3 regions of the Allobosea sp. P2_B12 genome follow, and region 2 is predicted to be linked to each of the others. Evidence: predicted binding sites of a transcription regulator. Region 2 holds the regulator's gene; each other region holds the start of a gene.

Region 1 (7,922 bases), on a different contig from region 2:
GTGGACATAGGGCATGACGACGTCGAGCGCCGCCTGCATGATGCCGAGCGGGCCTGCCGAGAGCACGACGCGCTCGTAGTCGAGGCCCGACATCAGCACGTTGACGCCGCGCCCGACCGTGCCCAGCACGTTCTCCTCGGGGACCTCGCAGTCTTGGAAGACGAGCTCGCAGGTGTCCGAGCCGCGCATGCCGAGCTTGTCGAGCTTCTGGTGGGTCGAGAAGCCCTTCATGCCCTTCTCGATCAGGAAGGCGGTGATGCCCTTGGAGCCGGCCTCGGGATCGGTCTTGGCATAGACCACCAGCGTCTCGGCGATGGGGCCGTTGGTGATCCACATCTTGTTGCCGGTCAGGACATAGCGGTCGCCGGTCTTCACCGCCTTCGTCTTCATCGAGACGACGTCCGAGCCCGCTCCCGGCTCCGACATGGCGAGCGCCCCGACATGCTCGCCCGAGATCAGCTTGGGCAGGTATTTCGCCTTCTGGGCCGCATTGCCGTTGCGGGCGATCTGGTTGATGCAGAGGTTGGAATGGGCGCCATAGGAGAGGCCGACCGAGGCCGAGGCGCGGCTGATCTCCTCGATCGCCACGACATGTTCGAGATAGCCCAGCCCCGCGCCGCCATCCTCCTCCTTGACCGTGATCCCGTGCAGGCCAAGCGCGCCCATTTGCGGCCAGAGATCGCGCGGGAACTGGTTCGTCGCGTCGATCTCCTGGGCGCGCGGCGCGATCTTCTCCTGCGCGAAGGCATGGACGGTGTCGCGGATCGCATCGGCGGTCTCGCCGAGGTCGAAATTGAAGGGGCGGGGCGCGTTGGCGAGCATGGTGTCCTCCCGGCGAGCGGCGCGGCATGGCGCGCGGCGTTTCCCGCCTTATAGCGCGGATGGCGACCAAGTCAGCGCGCGTGAGCGCGAACAGGGTTTGGGTATCGACGCCGTGCCGCGCATCTCCTCCGTCATGGTCGTGCTTGTTGATTGTTCTTCAGAGATAGCCGGCCACCCATGTCTTCCTTTGGCGAGTGCGGTGGACAAGGCGTGGATGCTCGCCACAAGGGCGAGCATGACGGTCCTGGCCATGCTCCGTCGAGCCAGAGCCATCGTGCCTTGAGGTGCTCGGGACAAGCTCAAGCACGACGAACAACGACCACTTGCCTATCCTATCCAGGAGGATAGGATAGAGGCCATGAGCCACGAGATGAATCCCGACATCACCAACCGTCTGCGCCGGGCGCAGGGGCATCTCGGCACCGTCATCGCGATGGTCGAAACCGGGCGGGACGTGCCCGATGTCGTGCAGCAGCTCCAGGCGGTCGAGAAGGCGCTGGAGAAGGTCAAGGAGCTGCTGATCTTCGACCATATCGAGCATCATTTGTTCGACCATGGGCAGGCGTCGACACCCGAGATGCGCCGCACCATCGACGGGCTCAAGGCCCTGACCAAATATCTGTGAGGCGCCGATGCCGTCTTTCGCCGAACTGATCCAGCAGGGGGCAGGGCAGGCCTGGCTGTTCGTTCCCAGCGCGATCCTGCTCGGGGCGCTGCACGGGCTGGAGCCCGGCCACTCGAAGACGATGATGGCAGCCTTCATCATTGCGATCCGGGGGACGGTGACGCAGGCCGTGCTGCTGGGGCTGGCGGCGACGGCGTCGCATACGCTCGTCGTGTGGGCGATCGCGTTGGGAGGCCTCTATCTCTGGCGCGATGTCGCTTCAGAGACGTTCGAGCCCTATTTCCAGCTCGCCTCGGCGGCCGCGATTATCGCGCTGGCGCTGTGGATGCTGTGGCGCACCTGGCGCGACCAGCATCCGGTGACGCAGGCGCGGCATCACTCCCATGATCACGGCCACCACCATGATCATCATCATGATCATGGTCATGCTCATGACCACGGGCGCGGCGCCCATGATCATCACCATCATCATGATGGGCCTCGCGATGCGATCCCGTTCGGCTCGGCGGGAGCGACCATCCTGGCCGAAGCCGACGGCCATCAGGATGCGCATGAGCGGGCGCATGCGGAGGATATCCGCCGCCGCTTCACGGGCCGGGAGGCGACCACCTGGCAGATCGTGCTGTTCGGCCTGACCGGGGGGCTCATTCCCTGCCCGGCGGCGATCACGGTGCTGCTGCTCTGCCTGCAGCTGAAGGAATTGACGCTGGGCTTCGCGCTGGTGCTGTGTTTCTCGATCGGCTTGGCGATCACGCTGGTCGCCGTCGGCGCTGCGGCCGCGCTCAGCGTCCGGCATGCGACGCGACGCTGGTCATGGTTCGGGGAATTCGCTCGGAGGGCGCCCTATCTATCCGGCGGGCTTATCATCCTCGTAGGGCTTTATGTCGGCTATCACGGCTGGGTAGGACTGTTGGCGGGCCGATAGCCGCGTTCAACCGCCGATGATGCCCCTGCGCCGCAGCAGGATCAGCGTCAGCAGCGCGGCGCCGATGCAGGTAAGTGTGACGAAGAACGCGCCGAGATCGTGCTCCATCCAGGGCAGGCCCTTCACATTGATCCCGAACAGGCCGGTGATGAAGGTCGCTGGCATGAACAGAGCCGTCAGGATCGAGAGCACATAGAGCTGCCTGTTGGTCTGGCTTGCGGTGCGCGCCGTCGTCTCGTCCTGCAGCAGCCTCGCCCGATCCTGCACCGACTGGACGTCGTGATGCAGTCCGTCGATGCGTTGGAGCAGGCGCGCGGCGGCCGCCTTGACCTCCTCGGGCGCTCTGCGGCCGGAATTCGTCTCGGCGAAGCGGCGGAACAGCAGATGCAGCCCGCCGATCTGGCGGTGCAGCCGCACCGCCATGCGCCGCACGGCGCCGACGCGCGCCGGCGCGTCGTCGAACCGGTCGGCCAGCACATGATCCTCGACGCTGTCGGTCTCATCCATCAGCCGCACGACCGCGCGGGTGACGTCGTCGATGATGTATTCGATGATCTGCTCGAACAGTGCGACCGGCCCTTCGACGACTTCGCCGCGGTTGAGCGCATCGGCGGCGAGCCGGATCGACTGCAGGGCATCGCGCCGGCCGGTCACCAGCAGCCGCTCGCCGACGATCCAGTACAACGCGCCGACCAGATCGGAATCGGAGGCGATGTCGCGGACGAGGTCGTGGGCAATGCCCCAGGCGAGTTCGGCGGAATGGTCCAGCCGCTGATGGCTTTCCGGCGAGACGAACATCTCCTCGGCGGCTGCCGGCAGCCAGGGCTGCTCGGTGACCCAGGCCTTGGCGCGGCTGTGGACAAGGTCGAGATGGATCCAGACGAAGCCCTCGGACGGGTCGACGCCGGGAAGGGTTTCGCGCCCGATCAGCGTCGGCACGCCACCGGCATCGAAGCGATAGGCCCAGATGATGCCCATGCGGGACTGCGCGTCGGCAATGGCGATCGGGGAGGGCATCGTGATGTGATCGGCGAACTCGCTGGCAAGAGCGCGAGCCCTGCGCCTGCGCCATGACAGTTCGATGACGTCGACGGTTCGTTGACGTCAATCCGCCGGCGTCAGTCGTTGTGGGCGGTGCGCTGCGGTATCTTCGCGGGCGGGGCGATGCGCAGCGCCGTGCCGCCGGCCGCCTTGGGCGCACGCGAGCCCGCCGAGGTTGCCGGCGCCCGGTCGCTGGCGACCTTTGGCTCGCCGCCGCGCCATTTGCGGGCGCCGATGTCGAAGCGGCCCTGGCGCCAGGCGGCGAATTCATGCTCGCTGCCGAAGAAGGCGTTGCGGTCGACGTCGCCGGTGATCCCGGGCACGCGGCCTGTCGTGGTGAACTGCCAGAACTCCCATTTCTCGCGGTTGTAGCGATGCCTCAGCGGGGCCGCGGTCGAGCGCAGCCAGTAAGGGTAATCGTTGAGCTCGCCTTCGAGGATATCCTCGTGGAAGTTGATGTCGGTGTAGATGATCGGCTTTTTGCCGGTGTGCTCCTGCAGGGCTGCGAGCATGATGCGCATCTTCTCCAGCGCATCCTCGCGCGAGACCTTGCGGTCGCATTGCGAGCCGTTCTGCCACTCGACATCGAGCACCGGCGGCAAAGCGTCGGGATCGCGCGGAATGTGACGCTTCATCCAGCGGACCTGGTCCTTCGCCGGGCGGCACCACCAGACGAAGTGATAGGCGCCGCGTGCGACGCCGGCCTTCTTCGCCTCGGCCCAGTTGCGCCTGAAGCTCGGATCGAGATGGTCGCCGCCTTCCGTCGCCTTGATGAAGGCGAAGCGCGTGCCGGCATCCTTGACCTTGGTCCAGTCGATCTCGCCCTGCCAGCGCGAGACGTCGATGCCCTGGATCGCCTGGCGGCGCGCATCCCGGACGCCGTGATGCGGCGCGGAATCGCTCTTCTTCGGATAAAGCGCGGCTGCGGGCGTCGACAGCAAGGTCAGCAGGCTGCCGATGGCGATGGCGGCGCGTGTCGTCCGCTCCAGTATCCTCGATCGCACCGGCAACTCCTTATCCCGCGTCGTCCTTCGAAATGCGGATGCGACAGTTAAGAGCCGGTTAGATTTGAAGCGAATGCGGCGGGCTTGTTTCAGCTTTGGTTAACCGGGGAGGCCTTGGCCAATCGAGAAGGCCTTGGCCAACCAGGGAGCCTGCCGCCGCGCCGGCCCGACGTCAGTCGGCCTGAGCGGTCTCGTCGTCGGGTGGCTGGAACGAGGAGGCGACGGGCGCGACGCTGCCGGGAATCCGCGCGATGGCGGGCGAAGGCGTCGGCGCTGCCGGGCGCTCGGGGCCGGGGCTCGGCTGCGGCGGCACGGGCCTGGGCTTGTCCCAGCGGCGCGTGCCGATGTCGAACTCGCCCTGGCGCCAGCCATCGAACTGGCCCTCATTGCCGAAGAAGGCGTTGCGGTCGACGTCGCCCTTGATGCCGGGCACGCGGCCGGTGGTGGTGAACTGCCAGAAGGCCCAGGGGCGCTCGGTGTAGCGGGCCTCGGGCAGGGCCGCGGTCGAGCGGATCCAGTAGGGGTAGTTGTTGAATTGCCCCTCCAGCACGTCCTTGTGGAAGGTGATGTCGGTGTAGATGATCGGCTTCTTGCCGGTGAGCTGCTCGAGCTCGGTCAGCATGAGCTGGATCTTCTCCAGCGCGAGCGAGCGGTCGATCTTCTGCGGACAGGTCTTCGAATGGCCGTTCCATTCGACGTCGAGCACCGGCGGCAGCGCGTCGGGATCGTTGGGAATCTGCTGCTTGAACCAGATCGCCTGCTCATGGGCCGGGCGGCACCAGAAAACGAAGTGATAGGCGCCACGCGGAATGCCGGCGCGCCGCGCGCCCTCCCAGTTGCGCTGGAAAGCCGGATCGACATGGTCGCCGCCCTCGGTCGCCTTCATGTAGACGAAGCGGGTGCCGGCGCCCTTGACCGCGGTCCAGTCGATCTCGCCCTGCCAGCGCGAGATGTCGATGCCGTGGATCGGGTAGCTGTGTGCCTGCGCCACGCCGGGATGGGGGCGCGCATCGCCCTTGGCCGGGTAGTTCCCCTCCAGCGCCACGCAGCCGCCAAGGACCGCGAGAGCGGCGGCGGCGAGGAGGGTTGCGGGCTGGAAGATTTTCATGCGGCGGGACGTCATGTCGCGCAAGATCGTGGAGAAAACTTGACGGCGGGTTTACGTTACTGAAATCGGACCATCTGGGAACGGTGCTGCGTCAGCATGCCTCGCTCCTAGCTATGTGCGAGCCAGATCGCGGCGACGCCGAGGAACGAGAAGAAGCCCACCACATCCGTCACCGTGGTGACGAAGGTGCCCGAGGCGATCGCCGGGTCGATGTCGTAGCGGTCGAGCAAGACGGGGATGACGACGCCGGCGATCGCGGCAGCCAGAAGGTTGACGACCATGGCGATGGCGATGACGCCGCCAAGGCCGTGGCTGCCGAACCACAAGGCCGCCACGACGCCGGTGATCAGCGCGAAGCCGACGCCGTTGATCAGCCCGACGATCATCTCGCGGGTGAAGAACCGGCGCAGGTTCCAGGCGCCGAGCTCCTGCGTCGCGAGCGCCCGCACCGCGACCGTCATCGTCTGCGTCGCGGCGTTGCCGCCCTGGCTCGCCACCACCGGCGCTAGGATCGCGAGAGCCACGACCTGCGAAAGCTGCGCCTCGAACAGGCTCATCACCGCCGCGGCGAGGAAGGAGGTCACCAGGTTGATGAACAGCCAGCTGAAGCGGCTGCGGGCGATCATCGGCACCGGGTCGGAGAGTTCCTCGTCGGCGTGGACGCCACCGAGCTGCTTGACGTCGTCATCGGCGGCGTCCTCGATCACGTCGACGATGTCGTCGATGGTGAGCACGCCGACCAGCCGCCCGGCATCGTCGATCACCGGCGAGGCGATCAGGTTGTAGCGCTGGAACATGCGCGCCACGTCCTCGATGTCGTCGGTCGCCTTCACCGCGCGGCTGTCCTCGTCGACCAGGGTCGAGATCGCGACCGGCCGCCGGGTCCGCAGCAGCCGGTCGAGCGGCACCGAACCCACGAAATGATGGGCCGGGTCGGCGACCAGGATCTCGAAGAAGCGCTCGGGCAGATTGTCGGTCTGGCGCAGGTGGTCGATGGTCTGGCCGACGGTCCAGAAGGCCGGTACGGCGAGGATTTCGCTCTGCATGCGCCGGCCGGCGCTATCCTCGGGATAGTCGAGGCCCTGCTGCAGGACGATGCGCTCGGCGGGGGTCAGCCGGTCGAGCACCTCCTTCTTGTCGGCGTCGTCGAGGTCCTCGAGGATGTAGACGGCATCGTCCGTGTCGAGGTCGCGCACGCCCTCCGCCACGGTCTGTGGCGAGAGCTCTTCGAGGATCTCCTCGCGGATCGAATCGTCGACCTCGGTCAGCGCGGTGAAGTCGAAGTCGCTGCCGAGCAGCGAGATCAGCCGCGGCCGCTCGTCAGGGTCGAGCGCCTCGAGCAGCGCGCCGAGATCGGCCTCGTGCATGTCGGCGACGACGGCGCGCAGCGTCGTCAGGTCCGACAGCAGCAGCGCCTGCGAGACCTGTTCGACCAGACCGGCATCGATCGCCCCGTCCTCGTCGCGGATCGGGCGGTCGAGCGTGTCGCCGGGAGCCTTGTGCGTGTCCGTCATCGGCCCGCTCCGCGATTCGAGATGTGGATTCGGCTGGGTGCCAGCCGCCCTTGTGTCAGCGGCCTTGCCCTGTTGCAATGCAGCAGGGCGGTTTGACGGCGAGAACCGCGCAGGCGGGTTCCGAAACGCGAATTGCGACGTTGAAACGCGAACGGCGACCCCTGCGGATCGCCGTTCGCCGGGCCGGAGGCCCTCAATCTGGTGCGGTCAAGAGGACTCGAACCTCCACGGGTTTCCCCGCTACCACCTCAAGGTAGTGCGTCTACCAGTTCCGCCATGACCGCAGCGGCTCCGGCCATTCCGCGCTGACGCGGTGAACTCCGGAGCGGCGCGGGTCTAGCAAATCGAATCCGTCGCCACAAGGGCGTTGCGAAGGAAAACGTGCTCAGGCTGCGGCCGCGACGCTTTGGAGGGTGTAGACCGTCGGCCGTTTCAGCATCTGCGTGATCTCGACGGAGATGCGCGAGCCGCTGACGACGACGATTCCCTTGGCGAAGGGGTGGTTGTTGGCAAGAATCTGGACCTCGTCGGTCTCGCTGGCATTGAGCTCGATGATCGCGCCACGGCCCATACGCAGCAGCTTGTAGATCGGCATCCGGGTGGAGCCCAGCACGACGGTGAGTTCGACAGGTACGAGATCGAGATCGGCCTTCAAGTCCTGCCTCCGAAACACTACTTCAGAATTCCACCAACGAAACTTGCCTGCTGCTCTTTCAGGGAGCATGAGGCTGGCCGCCGCTTCGATCCCGAGGTTGGGCCAAACAGGGTTAATGCGCAGTGAAGACGCGCGAGGCGCTTGCCGAATTGTTCCTCCCCGAGCCGGGCTCGGCACCGGTCGAATGGGTCGTGGCCGACGGGCTCGTCGGCTATGACGATGCCGTCG
Region 2 (7,922 bases):
GGGCGCCGATTGGCTCTGCCAGAAGCATTTCGGCAAGGCGCTGATCGACCGCGACGTCGAAATCCTCGACCCCGCCACCGGCACCGGCACCTTCATCTGCGAGTTGCTGGAGCATTTCCGCGGGCAGCCGCAGAAGCTCGCCCACAAATACAAGGAGGAGCTGCACGCCAACGAGGTGGCGATCCTGCCCTATTACGTCGCCAATTTGAACATCGAGGCGACCTATGCCGCGATCACCGGGCAGTTCGCGGAATTCCCGAGCCTGTGCTTCGTCGACACGCTCGACAATGTCGAAGGCCTCGGCATTCGGTCGGGCCACCAGCACGATCTGTTCGGGGCGATGTCGGCTGAGAATGTCGAGCGCATCAAGCGCCAGAACCGCCGCAAGATTTCCGTTGTGATCGGCAATCCGCCCTATAATGCCAACCAGCAGAACGAGAACGACAACAACAAGAACCGTGCTTATCGCGTGATCGATGAGGGCATCAAGTCGACCTATATCAAGCAATCGACGGCGCAGAAGACCAAGCTCTACGACATGTATGCCCGGTTCTTCCGCTGGGCCTCGGACCGGATGCATGATGACGGCGTACTGGCCTTTGTGACCAACCGCAGCTTCATCGATAGCCGAACGTTCGACGGATTCCGCAAGGTCGTGGCCGAAGAGTTCCACGAGATATATGTCGTTGATTTGGGCGGCGATGTACGCGCAAATCCGAAGCTTTCAGGCACGAAGCATAACGTATTCGGCATTCAAGCCGGCGTCGCAATTTCATTTTTCGTGAAGCGCCGTAAGCAGCGCGGTTGTCGAATTTATTACGCCCGGCGACCAGAGCTTGATACGGCTGAAGATAAACTGGCATGGCTGGGGAGCAGTAGGGCGTCAGCCCTTGCCTATGAGCGGATCACGCCCGACGCCAACCAGAGATGGCTAAACGTTCTGGAAAATGACTGGGACACCCTGCTGTCAGTTGGAGATAAAAAGACAAAAACCGCGAAGAAGACGTCTCAAGAAAAGGCCATTTTTAAGTTGTTCTCGTTGGGGGCTTCAACAAATAGAGACGACTGGATTTACGATTTTTCAGATGAAAATCTGCATCATAAGATGAAATTCCTCGTCAAGGAATACAAATATAGCGCATCGATATATAGCGAATTAAATCAAATAATTAAAACGTCGAGGAACCTCAAAAGACGCTTCGATTTGGGACGAAATGAGAATTTCGACACAAAAAGAATAGTTACGGCCCAATACAGACCGTTTATGAAAAAATCATTTTATAGATCAGATTTGTTCATTGATGAATCGGGATCAATAAACGAAATATCACCTTTCGGAGCTATTGCTCAAAGCAATGGCGTGTTGATGATTTGCAATCACCCGCAAATTCCATTTACGGCCCATGCGCTAAGCGGATTGCCTGATGCTGGCTATGCATCACGTGCAACGCAAATGTTTCCCCGCTACCGTTACACCCCGTCCGGCGAGCGCCTCGACAACATCACCGACTGGGCGCTGAAGGAATTCCACAAGGCCTATGGCAAGGACGGGCGAGGAAATCCGTCATGGTCGGGCTTGTCCCGACCGTCCACGTCTTCAGTGGGCAAGGACGGTGTTCGAGACGTGGGTGCTCGGGACAAGCCCGAGCATGACGGGGAGGATGGCGCCGCCGTCTCGGAAAAGATCGGCGCGGGCAAAGCCAAGAGCAAGCGCGCCCTGACCAAGGATGACATCTTCCACTACGTCTATGGCGTGCTGCACGACCCCATCTATCGCGAGACCTATGCGCAGAACCTCAAGCGCGAGTTTCCGCGCATCCCGTTCTATCCCGATTTCTGGCGCTGGGCCGGTTGGGGCGAAACGCTGATGGGCCTGCACATCGGCTATGAGAGCGTCGAGCCCTGGCCCCTGCATCGACTCGACGTAGCCGACGAAAAGGCCCGCGCGGCCGGCGTGGCGCCCAAGCCGATGCTCAAGGCGGACCGCGACAACGGCATCATCATCCTCGACAGCGAAACGCAGTTGTCCGGCGTTCCGCCGGAAGCCTGGACTTACAAACTCGGCAACCGCTCCGGCCTCGACTGGGTGCTCGACCAGCACAAGGAAAAGACGCCGAAGGACCCGACCATCCGCGAGAAGTTCAACACCTACCGCTTCGCCGACTACAAGGAGAAGGTCGTGGATTTGCTGGGGCGGGTCGCGCGCGTCTCGGTCGAGACAGTGGCGATCACGGACGCGATGAGAGGGCTGAAGCGGGCCGATTGATCACGCCCGCTTCTTCTCGCCCGAGGCTTCGATCTCGGCCTTCTTGCGGTCGGCCCAGTCGCGGCCGGCATCGCCGCCCCAGAGCAGCCAGGCGATGTAGCCGGCCGAGGGGTTCTCCTTGTCGCCGAAGCCCTGTGCCTGCCTGTCGACGGCGTGGCGGGCGAAATAGCTGGTCATGCGCAGGATCGTGTCCTCGCTCAACGGCTTGCGGGCGCGCAGGTCGCGAGCCCGTGCAACGCCGATCATGGTGCCGCCGCGGCTGAAGTCCTGGCGCAGGCGCAGGCCCTTCTCGGCATTGGCCGCGACCGCCAGCGGCGGCGTCAGATCGATATGCTGGCTCATGACGAGGCCTCGTTCGCCAGAACCTCCACTTCGCTATGGGATTTGAGCGCATAGCCGCCATGGGGCTGGGTCACGAGATAGCCTCTTGTAACGCTGTCGTCATGCCACTGGTCCGTGCGTGTTTCTCCTGGACCAACGCCGAAACCGGGCTCCGGTTCGCCGGATGTGATGTGAGGGGTGCATGAGGCCAGCGGTAAGGCGGAAGTGGGACGCGGGAACCTCAACGAAGAACCCTCTCCTGTAAGGAGAGGGCAGGGTGAGGTGTCGGCCCTTGGACCAGCAGCGTTGAACAGTGCCGCGGTCAGCTCACGGCTGCGGTGTCGAGGGGCCGACCCCTCACCCCTGCCCCTCTCCCTACGGGAGAGGGGTTCCCCGCGCTTCGCTTCGGACCGCCCTGGGTCGTCACCGGGACGCCAACCATGCCTCCATCCCGGCCGCCGCCGCGATGCCGGTCGCAAAGCAGCCCTGCAGCAGATAGCCGCCGGTCGGCGCCTCCCAGTCCAGCATCTCGCCGGCGACGAAGACGCCGGGCAGGCGCTTCAGCATGAACCCATCATCGACCTCGGCGGCCGCGATGCCGCCGGCCGTCGAGATCGCGCGGTCGATCGGCATCAGGCCGGTGAGTCGCAGGGGCGTGGATTTGATCGCCGCCGCCAGCGCGGCAGGCGCCTCATTGAGCCGCCCCCCGGCACCATCGCGCAGCACGGCGACGGCTGCCGGAGACAATCCCGCCTTGCGCAGATGGTTGCTCAGCGTCTCGCCCTTGCGGCGCTTGCCGAGCTTCTCGGTCAGCCGCGCGAGGTCGAGATCCGGCCGCAGATCGATCGCGATCTCGGCAAAGCCCTCGCGGGCGATCGCCTCGCGCAGCGGCCCCGACAGCGCATAGATCGCGCCGCCCTCGATGCCATCAGCGTCGATCATCGCCTCGCCCGCCACCTCCTGGCCGCCGAATCGGATGATGATGCGCTTCAACGGCGCGCCCGCGAAACGCTCGCGCAAGGTCGCCGACCAGGCGACGGCAAAGCCGCCATTGGCGGGGCGCAGCGGCGTGATCACGACACCCTTCGCCGCCAGCAGCGAAACCCAGCCGCCATCGGACCCCAGCCTTGGCCAACTCGCGCCACCCAGCGCCAGCAGCGTCGCATCGGGTGTGAGCGCGACAGTCTCGCCATCGCCCGTCCTGAAGCTCAGCGCCCCATCCGCCGTCCAGCCCGTCCAGAAGCGCCCGGATTCGAGCTTCACCCCAAGACCGTCCAGCCATCGCAGCCAGGAGCGCAAAAGCGGCGAGGCCTTCATCGCCTTGGGAAAGACGCGCCCGCTCGAGCCGACGAAGCTCTCGGCGCCCAGCCCGTCGGCCCAGTCACGCAGCATCTGAGGCGGAAAGGCCTGGATCGCCGGTTCGAGCCAGTCCCGCGCCGCGCCATAACGCGGCAGGAAGCCCTCGAGCGCTTCGGAATGGGTGAGGTTCAACCCCCCGCGCCCCGCCAGCAGGAATTTCCGTGCCGGCGTCGGCATCCGCTCATGGATGGTGACGCGGTGGCCGGCCTCCGCCAGCCGTTCCGCCGCGATCAACCCGGCCGGGCCTGCTCCGATGATGGCGATGTCTTTGGTTTGCATGCGGCGGGCTTGCGCCGTCGGACGCTGCGGGTCAAGCGAGGTCGGCCGAGGCGGTCAAGCGATCAGATATCAATCAAACGCGCCGTCATCCCGGGCGGAGCGAAGCGCAGACCCGGGATCCATGCCTGGACCTGCTGAAATGGCGTTCCGGCATGGATCCCGGATCGGCGCGGCTTCGCCGCTTGTCCGGGATGACGGCGCGGATGTGAGACGGGTCGAAAGCCAGTCACGCCCGCGCAAAGGTCTCGTCGAAGGCGTAGCCGGCGCCGCGCACGGTGCGCAGGGGGTCCTTGGCGTCGCCCGGCGTGATCGCCTTGCGCAGGCGCCCGACATGGACGTCCACGGTGCGCTCGTCGATATAGACGTCGCGACCCCAGACCGCGTCGAGAAGCTGGGCGCGGGAATAGACCCGGCCCGGCGCCTGCATCAGGAATTCGAGCAGGCGGAACTCGGTCGGGCCGAGATGCAGTTCGAAGCCCGAGCGGCGCACGCGCCGCGTGGTCCGGTCCAGTTCGAGATCGCCGGCCGTCAAAAGTCCCGCGACGTGGCCGGGCTTGGCCCGGCGCAGCAGCGCCTGAATGCGCGCGATCAGCTCGGGCAGCGAGAACGGCTTGACGACATAGTCGTCGGCGCCGGTGGCCAGGCCGCGCACGCGCTCGGTCTCCTCGCCGCGCGCGGTCAGCATGATGATCGGCACGCGCTCGGTGTCGCGGCGCGCCCGCAGGCGGCGGCAGAGCTCGATGCCCGACAGCCCCGGCAGCATCCAGTCGAGCAGCACGAGATCGGGCGTGTTGTCACGCAGGTGCAGCTCGGCATCGTCGCCGCGCGCGACCGAGTCGACCTCGAAGCCCTCGGCCTCGAGATTGTAGCGCAGGAGCAGGGTCAGCGGCTCCTCGTCCTCGACGATCAGGATGCGGGCGGGCATGGCGCGGTTCCGTTCTGGGCAGTCGGCGTCTTGGCAGCCAGTCGACACATTCCGTCATGCTCGCCCTTGTGGCGAGCATCCACGTCTTGAACACCGCTCTCGGCGAGCGAAGGCGTGGATGGTCGGGACAAGCCCGACCAAGACGGGAAAGGCGATGGCGCCCTCATCGATCAGCTCCCCGTCACCGCCTCGACGTTGATGTCGGTGGTGTCGAGCTTGGGACGGTTGAGGTCGAGCGATTCGCCGGTGACGAGATAGTGGATCGTCTCGGCGATGTTGGTGGTGTGGTCGCCGATGCGCTCGATGTTCTTGGCGCAGAACAGGAGATGCGTGCAGAAGGTGATGTTGCGCGGATCTTCCATCATATAGGTCAGGAGCTCGCGGAACAGCGAGGTGTAGAGCGCGTCGATCTCGCCGTCGCGATGCCAGACCTCCAGCGCCTTCTGCTCATTGGCCGAGGCATAGGCGTCGAGCACGTCCTTGAGCTGAGCCTGGACCAGGCGGCTCATATGCTCCAGCCCGACGACAGCGCGATGCGGCGGCGAGAACTGGCCTGAGATCGCGACCGCGCGCTTGGCGATGTTCTTGGCGAGATCGCCGACGCGCTCGATGTCGGAGGCGATGCGGATCGCCGAGATCAGCTCGCGCAGATCGTTGGCGAGCGGCTGGCGCCGCGCGATGGTCAGCACCGCGCGCTCCTCGACATCGCGCTGCAGGTTGTCCAGGCGCTGGTCGGCCGAGATCACCTTCTGGGCGAGCGTGGTGTCGCGGCGCACCAGCGCCACGGTGGAATCGCCGAGCATGCGCTCGGACATGCCGCCCATCTCGGCGAGGCTGCGGCGTATGCCTTCGAGTTCGGCGTCGTAGGAGCGGACGATATGGTCGGTCATCGGCGTTTGTCCCTGTGCAGCGCGTGCGAGTCAGCCGAAACGGCCGGTGACGTAGTCCTGCGTCTGCTTCTTGCTCGGGTTCATGAAGATGTTGTTGGTCGCGGCGAACTCGATCACCTCGCCGAGATACATGAAGGCGGTGTACTGCGAGATGCGCGCCGCCTGCTGCATGTTGTGCGTCACGATGACGATGGTGAAATCGGTCTTGAGCTGCTCCAGCAGATCCTCGATCTTGCCGGTCGAGATCGGGTCGAGCGCCGAGGTCGGCTCGTCGAACAGGATGACCTCGGGCTTCTGCGCGATGGTGCGCGCGATGCAGAGGCGCTGCTGCTGGCCGCCCGACAGGCCCATGCCCGAGGCCTTGAGCTTGTCCTTGACCTCGTCCCACAGCGCGGCGCGGCGCAGCGCGCCCTCGATGCGGTCGTCGAGCTCGGATTTCGGCGGCTTCTCGTAGAGGCGGATGCCGAAGGCGACGTTGTCGTAGATCGACATCGGGAAGGGCGTCGGCTTCTGGAAGACCATGCCGATGCGCGAACGCAGCTCGTTCACGTCGATGTCGTTGGAGATGACGTTGCGCCCGTCGAGCAGCACCTCGCCGGTCGCCTTCTGCTCGGGATAGAGCGAGTAGATCCGGTTGAAGATGCGCAGCAACGTCGACTTGCCGCAGCCCGAGGGGCCGATCAGCGCCGTGACGTGGCGGTCGCGGAAGTCGAGGTTGATGTTCTTCAGCGCCTTGTGCTCGCCGTAGTAGAAATCGAGGTTCTTCACCGCGATCCGCACGGGGGCATCGGCGTCGAGCGATTGCGGGCTCAGTTCCAGGGTCGAAAGCATCGAAGGGTTCCTTCGGATCGGACGCGACGAATGTCGGAAGCGACGTAAATTACTTGGAGCCGCGCACGATGCGGCGGGCGATGAGCGAGAGCACCAGGATCGACATGGTGATGATCAGCGAACCAGCCCAGGCGAGCTGCTGCCAGTTCTCGTAAGGGGCCGAGGCGAACTGGTAAATCGTCACCGGCAGGTTCGAGACGCCGCCCTTGAGAGTGGGCGAGAACCAGAAATTGTTGTTCAGCGCGGTGAAGATCAGCGGCGCGGTTTCGCCGGCGATGCGGGCGAGCGCCAGCAGGATGCCGGTGACCATCCCGGACTTCGCCGCCCGCCAAGTGATCGAGGTGATCACCACCGAAGGCGGCGCGCCGAGCGCCGAGCCGGCCTCGCGCAGCGGTCCGGGAACCAGCCGCAGCATGTCCTCGGTGGTCCGCACGATGACCGGGATCGCGATGATGCCGAGCGCCACGCCGCCGGCCCAGCCGGAATAGCCGCCCAGCGGCTCGACCATGATGACGTAGACGAACAGGCCGATCAGGATCGACGGCGCCGAAAGCAGGATGTCGTTGATGAAGCGGATCAGGTCGGCGAGCTTCGAGCCCTTGCCGTATTCGGCGAGATAGGTTCCCGCCAGAACGCCGATCGGCGTCGCCACGACGATGCCCAGGAAGGTCAGCACGATCGAGCCGACGATGGCGTTGGCGAGACCGCCGCCTTCCGAACCGGGGCCGGGCGTGACCTGGGTGAAGGTTGCGACGGAGAGTCCGCCGATGCCCTTCACGATCAACATGCCGAGAATCCAGAACAGCACGAAGATCGCCATGAAGGTAAAGCCGGCAGCGATGACGCGCATCAGCTTGTCGGCGGTCCGGCGCGACTGGCGGACACGCCCCCATTCGGCATGGGGCAGGGCGCGGACGGTGGAGGGTGTCGTCAGGCTCATGACCAGCTCGCTCAGTAGGCTTTGACGCGCGACACGAGAATGCGCGCAATGACGAGGACGACGAAGGTGACGAAGAACAGGATGCAGCCGAGCGCAATCAGGGCGTTGAGC
Region 3 (7,922 bases), on a different contig from region 2:
CGGTCGAGCCTGTCGGCGAGCGGGTCGCCGGTGAGCGGCTGGAGCCCCGAGCCGGCGAGGGTGGCGATGCGGGTGCCGAGCCAGCTCTCGACCTCGTTGCGGAAGCGGCGCTGGGCCTGTGCCACCTGCAGGTCGAGGAAGCCGAGGATCAGCGAGCCGGCGATGCCGAAGAGCGAGGACGAGAAGGACAGGCCCATGCCGGCGAGCGGGGCGGCGAGGCCGGCCTTGAGTTCGTCGAACAGCACGCCGGCCTCGGCGCCGGTGCGCAGCGACTTGATGACGTTGCCGATCGAGGAGACCGTGTCGAGCAGGCCCCAGAAGGTGCCGAGCAGGCCGAGGAAGACCAGAAGCCCGCCGAGATAACGCAGCACCTCGCGCCCGTCGTCGAGCCTGATCGCAATCGATTCGAGCACGGTCGCGGCCTGGGACGGTGCCAGGCTGCGGGTCTCAAGCGACGCCAGGACGGGGCCGAGCGGCGCGATGACCTGCCCGCGCCTGATCAGCGCCTGGGCCGGCGCTGCAGCCAGCCGCGTCACGGCGCGCGCTTCCGAGTGGATGCGCCAGAGTTCGCGCAGCGCGATCAGCACGCCGACCAGCAGCGAGCCGAGGATCAGGCCGTTCAGGCCCGGATTGGTCATGAAGGCCGTGACCAGCCCGGCCTGCAGGATGAAGCCGAGGAAGCCGATCAGCGCGAGAAACAGAACCGAGCGGATGACGTAGCGCAGGGGCCGCGAGAAGCGGGTCTCCTCCCGGGCCGGCGCGACCGTTTCTCTCTCGGCCGCAAAGTCCTCATTCGCCATGCTTCGTCTTCCGTTCGCCACCCTGCCGGGTCGGGACTGTCGCTTCCCATGCCGCGATGATCAAGCGCGAAAGATCAAAGACATATGACGAGATGTCGACGGCGCGGCGTTCGGCGGCGTCGCAGCCGCGCCGTTCAGGCCGTCTTGAGTGCCGCCCGCAGGGCCGGCTCGCCGATCTCGTTGCCGCAGATGATGTCGCGCGCCATCGTCGGCTGCTTGCCGTCGAGCGTGCCGAAAGTGCCGCCGGCCTCGCGGATCATCACCGCGCCCGCCGCGAAATCCCAGGTGTTGAGGTCGCGCTCCCACCAGGCGTCGAAGCGGCCGGCGGCGACATAGGCGATGTCGAGCGCGGCGCAGCCCATGCGCCGGACATTGGAGAAGCGCGTCATCACGGCACCGAGCTCGCGCAGGAAGAGCGGGTGGCCGCCCTTGCCGATATGCGGCACGCCCATGCCGATCAGCATCTCGGTCGGCTCGCGGCGGCCGGAGACGCGCATGCGGCGGTTGTTGACATAGGCGCCCTTGCCCTTCTCGGCGATGAAGAGCTCGTCCTTGGCGGCGTCGTAGATCACGCCGGCGATGAACTGGTTGTCGCGCTCGAGCGCCACCGAGATGTTCCAGTGCGGGATGCCGCGCAGGAAGTTGTGGGTGCCGTCGAGCGGGTCGATATGCCAGCGGTTGCTCTCGTCGGTGCCGGCGACGCTGCCGGCCTCCTCCATGACGAAGCCATAGCCCGGACGCGCCTTCTCCAGCGCGCCACGGATGATCTCCTCGGCCTTGGTGTCGGCCTTCGAGACGAAGTCGCCCGGACCCTTGGCGAGGACCTGCAGGTTCTCGACCTCGCCGAAATCGCGCTTCAGCGAGCGGGACGCCTTCATCACGGCGTCGGTCATCACGGTCATCAGAGGGGAGCGGATCATCAAAAACCTCGTTCGCGCCCATCAGACGCCCCGGCCGGTCTCTCTGCACGAGATGCCGGCCATAAAATCGAGCCCTCATCCTGAGGAGCCGCGAAAGCGGCGTCTCGAAGGATGCTCCAGATGATTCCGGAGCCTCGGCGAGCATCCTTCGAGACGCGATCCCTGCGGGCTCGCTCCTCAGGATGAGGGCTTTTCATGTTCAACCGGTCACTTGCTCGCCTGTCAGGGCGACGTCAAGGCCGCACCCTCGATGCGGTCGGCGGCGAGACGGGCGGCGCGGCTCTGCTGCTCGGGTGTGAGGCGGTCGAAAAGCTGTCCCAGCGCCGGGTCGTCGAGGCCGCGCGCCCGTGCCGCCAAATGCCAGGCCGCGGCCTCGATCGAGTCCGGCGGGATGCCGCGCCCGATCTGGTAGAGCCGCGCGATGCGGTTTTGCGCGATCGGGTTGCCCTTGCCTGCGGCGCGCAGGAAGAGCCTGGCGGCGGCGGTCTCGTCGCGGGCGACGCCGGTGCCGTTGAACAGCATGATCGCGTATTCGACCTCGGCAGGGATGTTGCCGGTCTGCACGGATTTCGCCATCCACTCGGCAGCGACGACATCGCTCTTGGGCAGGCCGCGTCCCTGTTTGGCGAGCGTGCCGAGCGCATACATCGCGTCGCCGATGCCTCCCTTCGCCGCGATCTCGAGGCTTGCCACGGCGCGCGAGTCATCCTCGGCCTGCCCGGTGGCGAGCAGGGCCAAGGCGAGATTGTAGTTGGCCGCGGCATTGCCGGCGGCGGCCGCCTGCCGCAGCAATGTGCCGGCGCGGGCCGGGTCGCGGCGGCTGCTGGCGTCGTCGAGCAGCGCGATCGCCAGGGCATAGGTGGCGTTGATGTCGCCGCGCGCGGCGGCGCGCTCATACCATTCGGTCGCGACCTTCTGATCGGCCGGCACGCCGAGCCCCTGTCGGTAGATCTCGCCGACCAGCGTCATCGCGGCGGCGTCGGTGCTGTCGGCCTCGATGCGCTTGAGGGCTTCGGACAGCGCGCGGCGGTAATGGCCGGTCTGGTAGGCGGCATAGGCAAGATCGCGCTCGGCGGCGGTCGCAGGAAGTGTCAGCGAAGAGAAGCCGGCGAGCAGCAGCAGGCCGCTCGATAGCAGACGGCTTGCGAGGCCGCGGCGCGCGCGCCTCATCTGGCTGCTTTTCGCGCGACGCGGGCTGCGATGGCCTCGTTCGCCTCCGCGACGAGGGCGCGGATGTCGCGGCTCTCCTCGAAGGCCCAGGCCCCGAGCGCGACGAATTCGGCGCCGGTCTCGACCAGGGCGGCGACGGATTCAGGGTCGGGCGCATAGGCGACGCAAGGGGTCTCGAAGATTTCGGCCCACCAGCCGGCGCGCTCGATCACAGCCGCCAGCGGCGGCAGGCTGCCGTCCGGCCGCGGCTCGCCGAACATGACATAGTCGACGCCTGCCTCGCCGATATCCATGGCGTCGTGGCGGGCGCGAATGCCGCCGGCGCCGATGATGCGCTCGCCCTTCAGGCTGGAACGCGCCTCGGCGATGGCCTCGGGGCCGCCGGTCAGGTGCACGCCGTCGGCGCCGCCGCGCGCGGCGACCATCGCGGAGGCCTCGACGACCAGCGCGACATTGGCGGCCTGGACCGGGCCGGCGAGCCGCTTGACGCGCTCGATGCGGCTGCGCTCGTCGCCTTCGGTCAGGCGCAGGAGCACGGCTGCGAGATCGCCGCCGGCCTGGGCCTGCATCAGCTTGAAGGCCATCGCATCGGCATCCGCCACAGGCGGGGTGACGAGCATCAGGCGGGTGGGTGGGTTCTGTGTGGTCATGATGATGCGCGCAAACGGCCCGCGACCGCGTCCAATGTCAAGACGCCGAGGCCGGCAACGAGGCTCCAGAAGGCCGATCCCACCCCAAACAGCGTCAGGCTGGAGGCGGCGACGGCAAAGGCGATGACGGCGGCGAAGCGTTCCCTGTCGGAGGACATCGCCTGGCCGAGCGCGCCGGTGAGCGAGCCAACGAGGCCCAGCCCTGCGACCGCGACGATCAGCGCCTTGGGCATCGCGACGATCAGGGCGAGCAAAAGCCCGGCGCAGGCGGCGACGGCGAGATAGGCTAGCCCATAGAGCACGCCGGCCTTCCAGCGCTGGGCCGGATCGGGATGCGTGTCGGGTCCGGTGCAGATCGAGGCTGATATCGCGGCCATATTGACCATATGGGCGCCGAACGGCGCCGTCAGGAAGGAGGCGAGGCCCGTGACGAAGAGGCTGGCCGCTGTCGGCGGCTGATAGCCAGCCGCACGCAGCACGGCAAAGCCAGGCAGGTTCTGCGCCGCCATGGTGACGAGATAAAGCGGAATACCGACGCCGAGCATGGCTGCCATATCGAGGCGCGGTGTGACGAATTCGAGGCCGCTGAGTGTGAACGCGCCGGCAGGCCAGCTCGCCAGACCGAGGCCGAAGCTCAGGGCAATGCCGGTCAGGAGCGCCGCGATGACACCAAGGAACGGGCTGATCAGCCGCGCCACCAAAAAAACCGCGAGCAGGGGCAGGACGAGGCCGGGCGAAAGCCGCATCTCGTCGAAGACCGCGACAACGAAGCGGAAGATTACGCCGGCGAGCATCGCGGCGGCGACCGGCATCGGAATCCGCTCGATCAGCGCGCCGAGCGGACGGAAGGCGGCGGTCAGCATCATCAGCACGGCCGCCAGCAGGAAGGCGCCGACGGCGGCAGCCATGTCGAGCCCGCTCGTCGCGGCGATCAGCGCGGCGCCCGGCGTCGACCAGGCGCAGATGATCGGCATCCGATAGCGCCAGGACAGCCAGATGCCGGCGCCGGCCTGGGCAAGAGCGAGGCCGGCGATCCAGGAGATCGCCTGGGCGGGCGTCGCGCCGACGGCTTGCGTCGCGGCCAGCACGACCGCGACGGAAGCCGAGAAGCCGACGAAGGTCGCGACCAGCGCTGAGAAGACGATCGACATGCAAGACCTATCGACAGGCAAGACTTGCGGCGGGAGCAGCGGTAAGCGGCGAGGCGGGTGCCCCTTCAATCAGAAAGCGCCCCCGGCCGGAAGGGCCCTGGCGGAAGGCCGGCATGTCGGGCGCGCCTTGCGGCGGGAATTGTCACCGCAGCGTCACCGCTGCCTCCTATCGCTGGATTTCCTCCAATGCCAATCTGAAGCTTCGTCAGGAACGACCCCATGAGCGACGAGACGCAATACGAATCGACCTTCGGCGCCAGCATGCTGGAGCACGAGGATGCCGAGCCACGGAACCTGAGCGACAACGCGACGATGGGCGAGCTGATCTCGCAGCGCTTCTCGCGCCGCGGGCTGCTCAAGGGCGCGCTCGCGGTTTCGGCGATCTCGGCGACGGTGGGTACGCTGGCGCTTGAGACAGCCGATCAGGCGCAGGCGCAAGGTGCGAAGTCCGCCTTCGCCTTCAAGGAGGTCGAGGTCGGCGTCGATGCCGACCACCATGTTGCCGAGGGCTATGACGCCGATGTGCTGCTGCGCTGGGGTGATCCGATCACGGCGGATGCGCCGGCCTTCGACCCGGCAAAGCAGACGCCGGAGGCCCAGGCCAAGCAGTTCGGCTACAACAACGACTTCGTCGGCTACCTGCCGATGCCGGGCGCCGCCGACCCATCCGGGCATGGCGTGCTCTTCGTCAATCACGAATACACCAACCCGCATCTGATGTTCCCCGGCGTCGTCGAGATGAAGGACGGCAAGCCGGTGCTGAAGAACGCGACGCCCGAGCGCTTCAGGATCGAGGCGATGGCGCATGGCGCCACCGTCGCGGAGATCCGCCGCACCGACGGAAAATGGGCGCTGGTGAAGGATTCCAAGTACAATCGCCGGATCACCGTGGCGACCGAGATGCAGCTCTCGGGGCCCGTCGCCGGCCACGACCGCGTCAAGACGAGCGCCGACGCCAGCGGCCGCAAGGTCTTCGGCACGCTCAACAACTGCTCGGGCGCGATGACGCCCTGGGGCACCTTCGTCACCGGCGAGGAGAACGTGCATGGGTATTTCTCCGGCAAGCTGCCGGACGGCCATCGCGAAGAGGCCAATTACAAGCGCATGGCGATTCCGTCGGCTCCCTATGCCTGGGGCCGATTCGAGGAACGCTTCGAGCTCTCGAAGGAGCCCAACGAGGCCAACCGCTTCGGCTGGGTCGTCGAGGTCGATCCCTTCGATCCGAATTCGGTGCCGAAGAAGCGCACGGCGCTCGGCCGCTGCAAGCATGAAGGCGCCGACAATGTCGTGGCCAGGGACGGGCGGGTGGTCGTCTATCTCGGCGACGACGAGCGCTTCGACTATGTCTACAAATTCGTCACGACGGGGCGCTTCGACCCGAACAACCGCGCCGCCAATCTCGACCTGCTCGATTCCGGCACGCTCTACGTCGCGAAATTCTCGGCCGACGGCGCCGTGGAGTGGCTGCCGCTGGTCTTCGGCCAAGGGCCGCTCACGGCCGCCAACGGCTTCCAGAGCCAGGCCGACGTGCTGATCGAGACCCGTCGCTCCGGCGACCTGCTGGGCGCCACCAAGATGGACCGCCCGGAGGACATCACGCCGAATCCGATCACGGGCAAGGTCTATGTAATGCTGACCAACAATACGAGCCGCAAGGACGAACAGATTGACGCGGCGAACCCGCGCGCGAAGAACGCCTTCGGCCATATCATCGAGATCAGCGAGGATGGCGGCGACCACACCGCGACCAAGGGGCGCTGGGAGATCCTGCTGAAATGCGGCGATCCGGCTGTCGCGACAGTCGGAGCCAGTTTCTCTACCGACACGACGAAGAATGGCTGGTTCGGCATGCCCGACAATGCCGTGGTCGATTCCGCCGGGCGGCTCTGGGTCTCGACCGACGGCAACGGCCCCGACGTGACCGGCCGCACCGACGGGCTCTGGGCGGTGGATACAGACGGCGCTGCGCGGCGCACCTCGAAGCTATTCTACCGCGTGCCCCACGGCGCAGAACTCTGCGGACCTTGCTTCACGCCCGACGACACGACGGCCTTCGTGGCCGTGCAGCACCCCGGCGACGACGGCCCGGACTGGCCGGCCTTCGGCCGCCGCTCCTATTACGAGGATCTCTCGACGCGCTGGCCCGACTTCAAGCCGGACATGCCGGTGCGGCCGTCCGTGGTGGCGATCACCAGGAGGGGCGGCGGGAAGATCGGGGTTTGACGCGGCAGGTCTTGTCGTTGCGCCTGTAAGGTCGAGCGCGAGGAACCCTCTCCCATAGGGAGAGGGTAGGGTGAGGGGACGGCCGTTGGCCGCTTTGACCGTGACCTCGCCGCCTCTTGTTTTCGGGGCAGGGATCACACTGGTTCAGCGGCCGTCACCTCTCCCCTGCCCCTCTCCTTACAGGAGAGGGGTTCCCCGCGCTCTAACCGCGATGTGTCGTGCCTCAAGCCGCCTTCGGCGAGCCGAAGGTCGGGTTAAGCTCGCCCTTGGCGTAGCGCTTGGCCATTTCGGCGGTGGTCGCGATGCGCTTGATCTTGCTGGCCTGGCCGGCGGTGTTGAATTCCTTGAGGCGCAAGCTGCAGAGCTTGGTCATCGCCTCCATGGCGGGCTTCAGGTACTTGCGCGGGTCGAACTCGCCGGGGTTCTCGGAGAGGATCTTCCGGATCTGGCCGGTCATCGCCATGCGGTTGTCGGTGTCGATGTTGATCTTGCGGACGCCGTGCTTGATGCCGCGCTGGATCTCCTCGACCGGTACGCCCCAAGTCTGGGGCATCTTGCCGCCATACTGGTTGATGATGTCCTGGAGATCCTGCGGCACCGAAGACGAGCCGTGCATGACGAGATGCATGCTCGGCAGCTTCTTGTGGATCTCCTCGATGACGTTCATCGCCAGGATCGCGCCGTCGGGCTTGCGGGTGAACTTGTAGGCGCCGTGCGAGGTGCCCATGGCGATGGCGAGCGCATCGACCTTGGTCTCGGCGACGAACTTCACGGCTTCGTCGGGGTTGGTCAGGAGCTGGTCGTGGGAGAGCTTGCCCTCGAAGCCGTGGCCATCCTCCTTTTCGCCCTCGCCGGATTCCAGCGAGCCGAGCACGCCGAGCTCGCCCTCGACGGAGATGCCGCCGAGATGGGCCATCTCGACGACCTGCCGGGTGACTCCGACATTGTAGTCCCAGTCGCCCGGGGTCTTGCCGTCGGCATGAAGCGAGCCGTCCATCATCACCGAGG

What was found. The regulator PhoB, encoded in region 2, activates phosphate uptake and scavenging genes when phosphate is short. The targets are predictions, from matches to a motif close to TGTCATNNANCTGTCAT.
Region 1: the regulator PhoB is predicted to act here: its motif matches at 3,443-3,459, upstream of AC1DYU_RS22735 (CorA family divalent cation transporter).
Region 3: the regulator PhoB is predicted to act here: its motif matches at 4,832-4,848, upstream of AC1DYU_RS05620 (PhoX family protein).

Annotation. Positions count from the first base shown of each region.
Region 1 is NZ_JBFUDG010000013.1:9,512-17,433, forward strand. It holds gene AC1DYU_RS22720 (isovaleryl-CoA dehydrogenase) at 1-822, opposite strand, end outside; gene AC1DYU_RS22725 (metal-sensing transcriptional repressor) at 1,181-1,447, shown strand; gene AC1DYU_RS22730 (nickel/cobalt efflux transporter) at 1,455-2,372, shown strand; gene AC1DYU_RS22735 (CorA family divalent cation transporter) at 2,379-3,389, opposite strand; gene AC1DYU_RS22740 (glycoside hydrolase family 25 protein) at 3,491-4,417, opposite strand; gene AC1DYU_RS22745 (glycoside hydrolase family 25 protein) at 4,590-5,540, opposite strand; gene mgtE (magnesium transporter) at 5,633-7,039, opposite strand; tRNA gene AC1DYU_RS22755 (tRNA-Leu) at 7,239-7,323, opposite strand; gene AC1DYU_RS22760 (FliM/FliN family flagellar motor switch protein) at 7,425-7,694, opposite strand; gene lipB (lipoyl(octanoyl) transferase LipB) at 7,817-7,922, shown strand, end outside.
Region 2 is NZ_JBFUDG010000009.1:164,688-172,609, reverse strand. It holds gene AC1DYU_RS20365 (type ISP restriction/modification enzyme) at 1-2,266, shown strand, start outside; gene AC1DYU_RS20360 (hypothetical protein) at 2,267-2,608, opposite strand; gene AC1DYU_RS20355 (TIGR03862 family flavoprotein) at 3,011-4,225, opposite strand; gene phoB (phosphate regulon transcriptional regulator PhoB) at 4,452-5,150, opposite strand; gene phoU (phosphate signaling complex protein PhoU) at 5,321-6,040, opposite strand; gene pstB (phosphate ABC transporter ATP-binding protein PstB) at 6,071-6,871, opposite strand; gene pstA (phosphate ABC transporter permease PstA) at 6,921-7,811, opposite strand; gene pstC (phosphate ABC transporter permease subunit PstC) at 7,823-7,922, opposite strand, start outside.
Region 3 is NZ_JBFUDG010000002.1:79,308-87,229, forward strand. It holds gene AC1DYU_RS05595 (flagellar motor protein MotA) at 1-800, opposite strand, end outside; gene AC1DYU_RS05600 (inositol monophosphatase family protein) at 935-1,720, opposite strand; gene AC1DYU_RS05605 (tetratricopeptide repeat protein) at 1,943-2,890, opposite strand; gene AC1DYU_RS05610 (thiamine phosphate synthase) at 2,887-3,540, opposite strand; gene AC1DYU_RS05615 (benzoate/H(+) symporter BenE family transporter) at 3,537-4,691, opposite strand; gene AC1DYU_RS05620 (PhoX family protein) at 4,911-6,914, shown strand; gene fba (class II fructose-bisphosphate aldolase) at 7,138-7,922, opposite strand, start outside.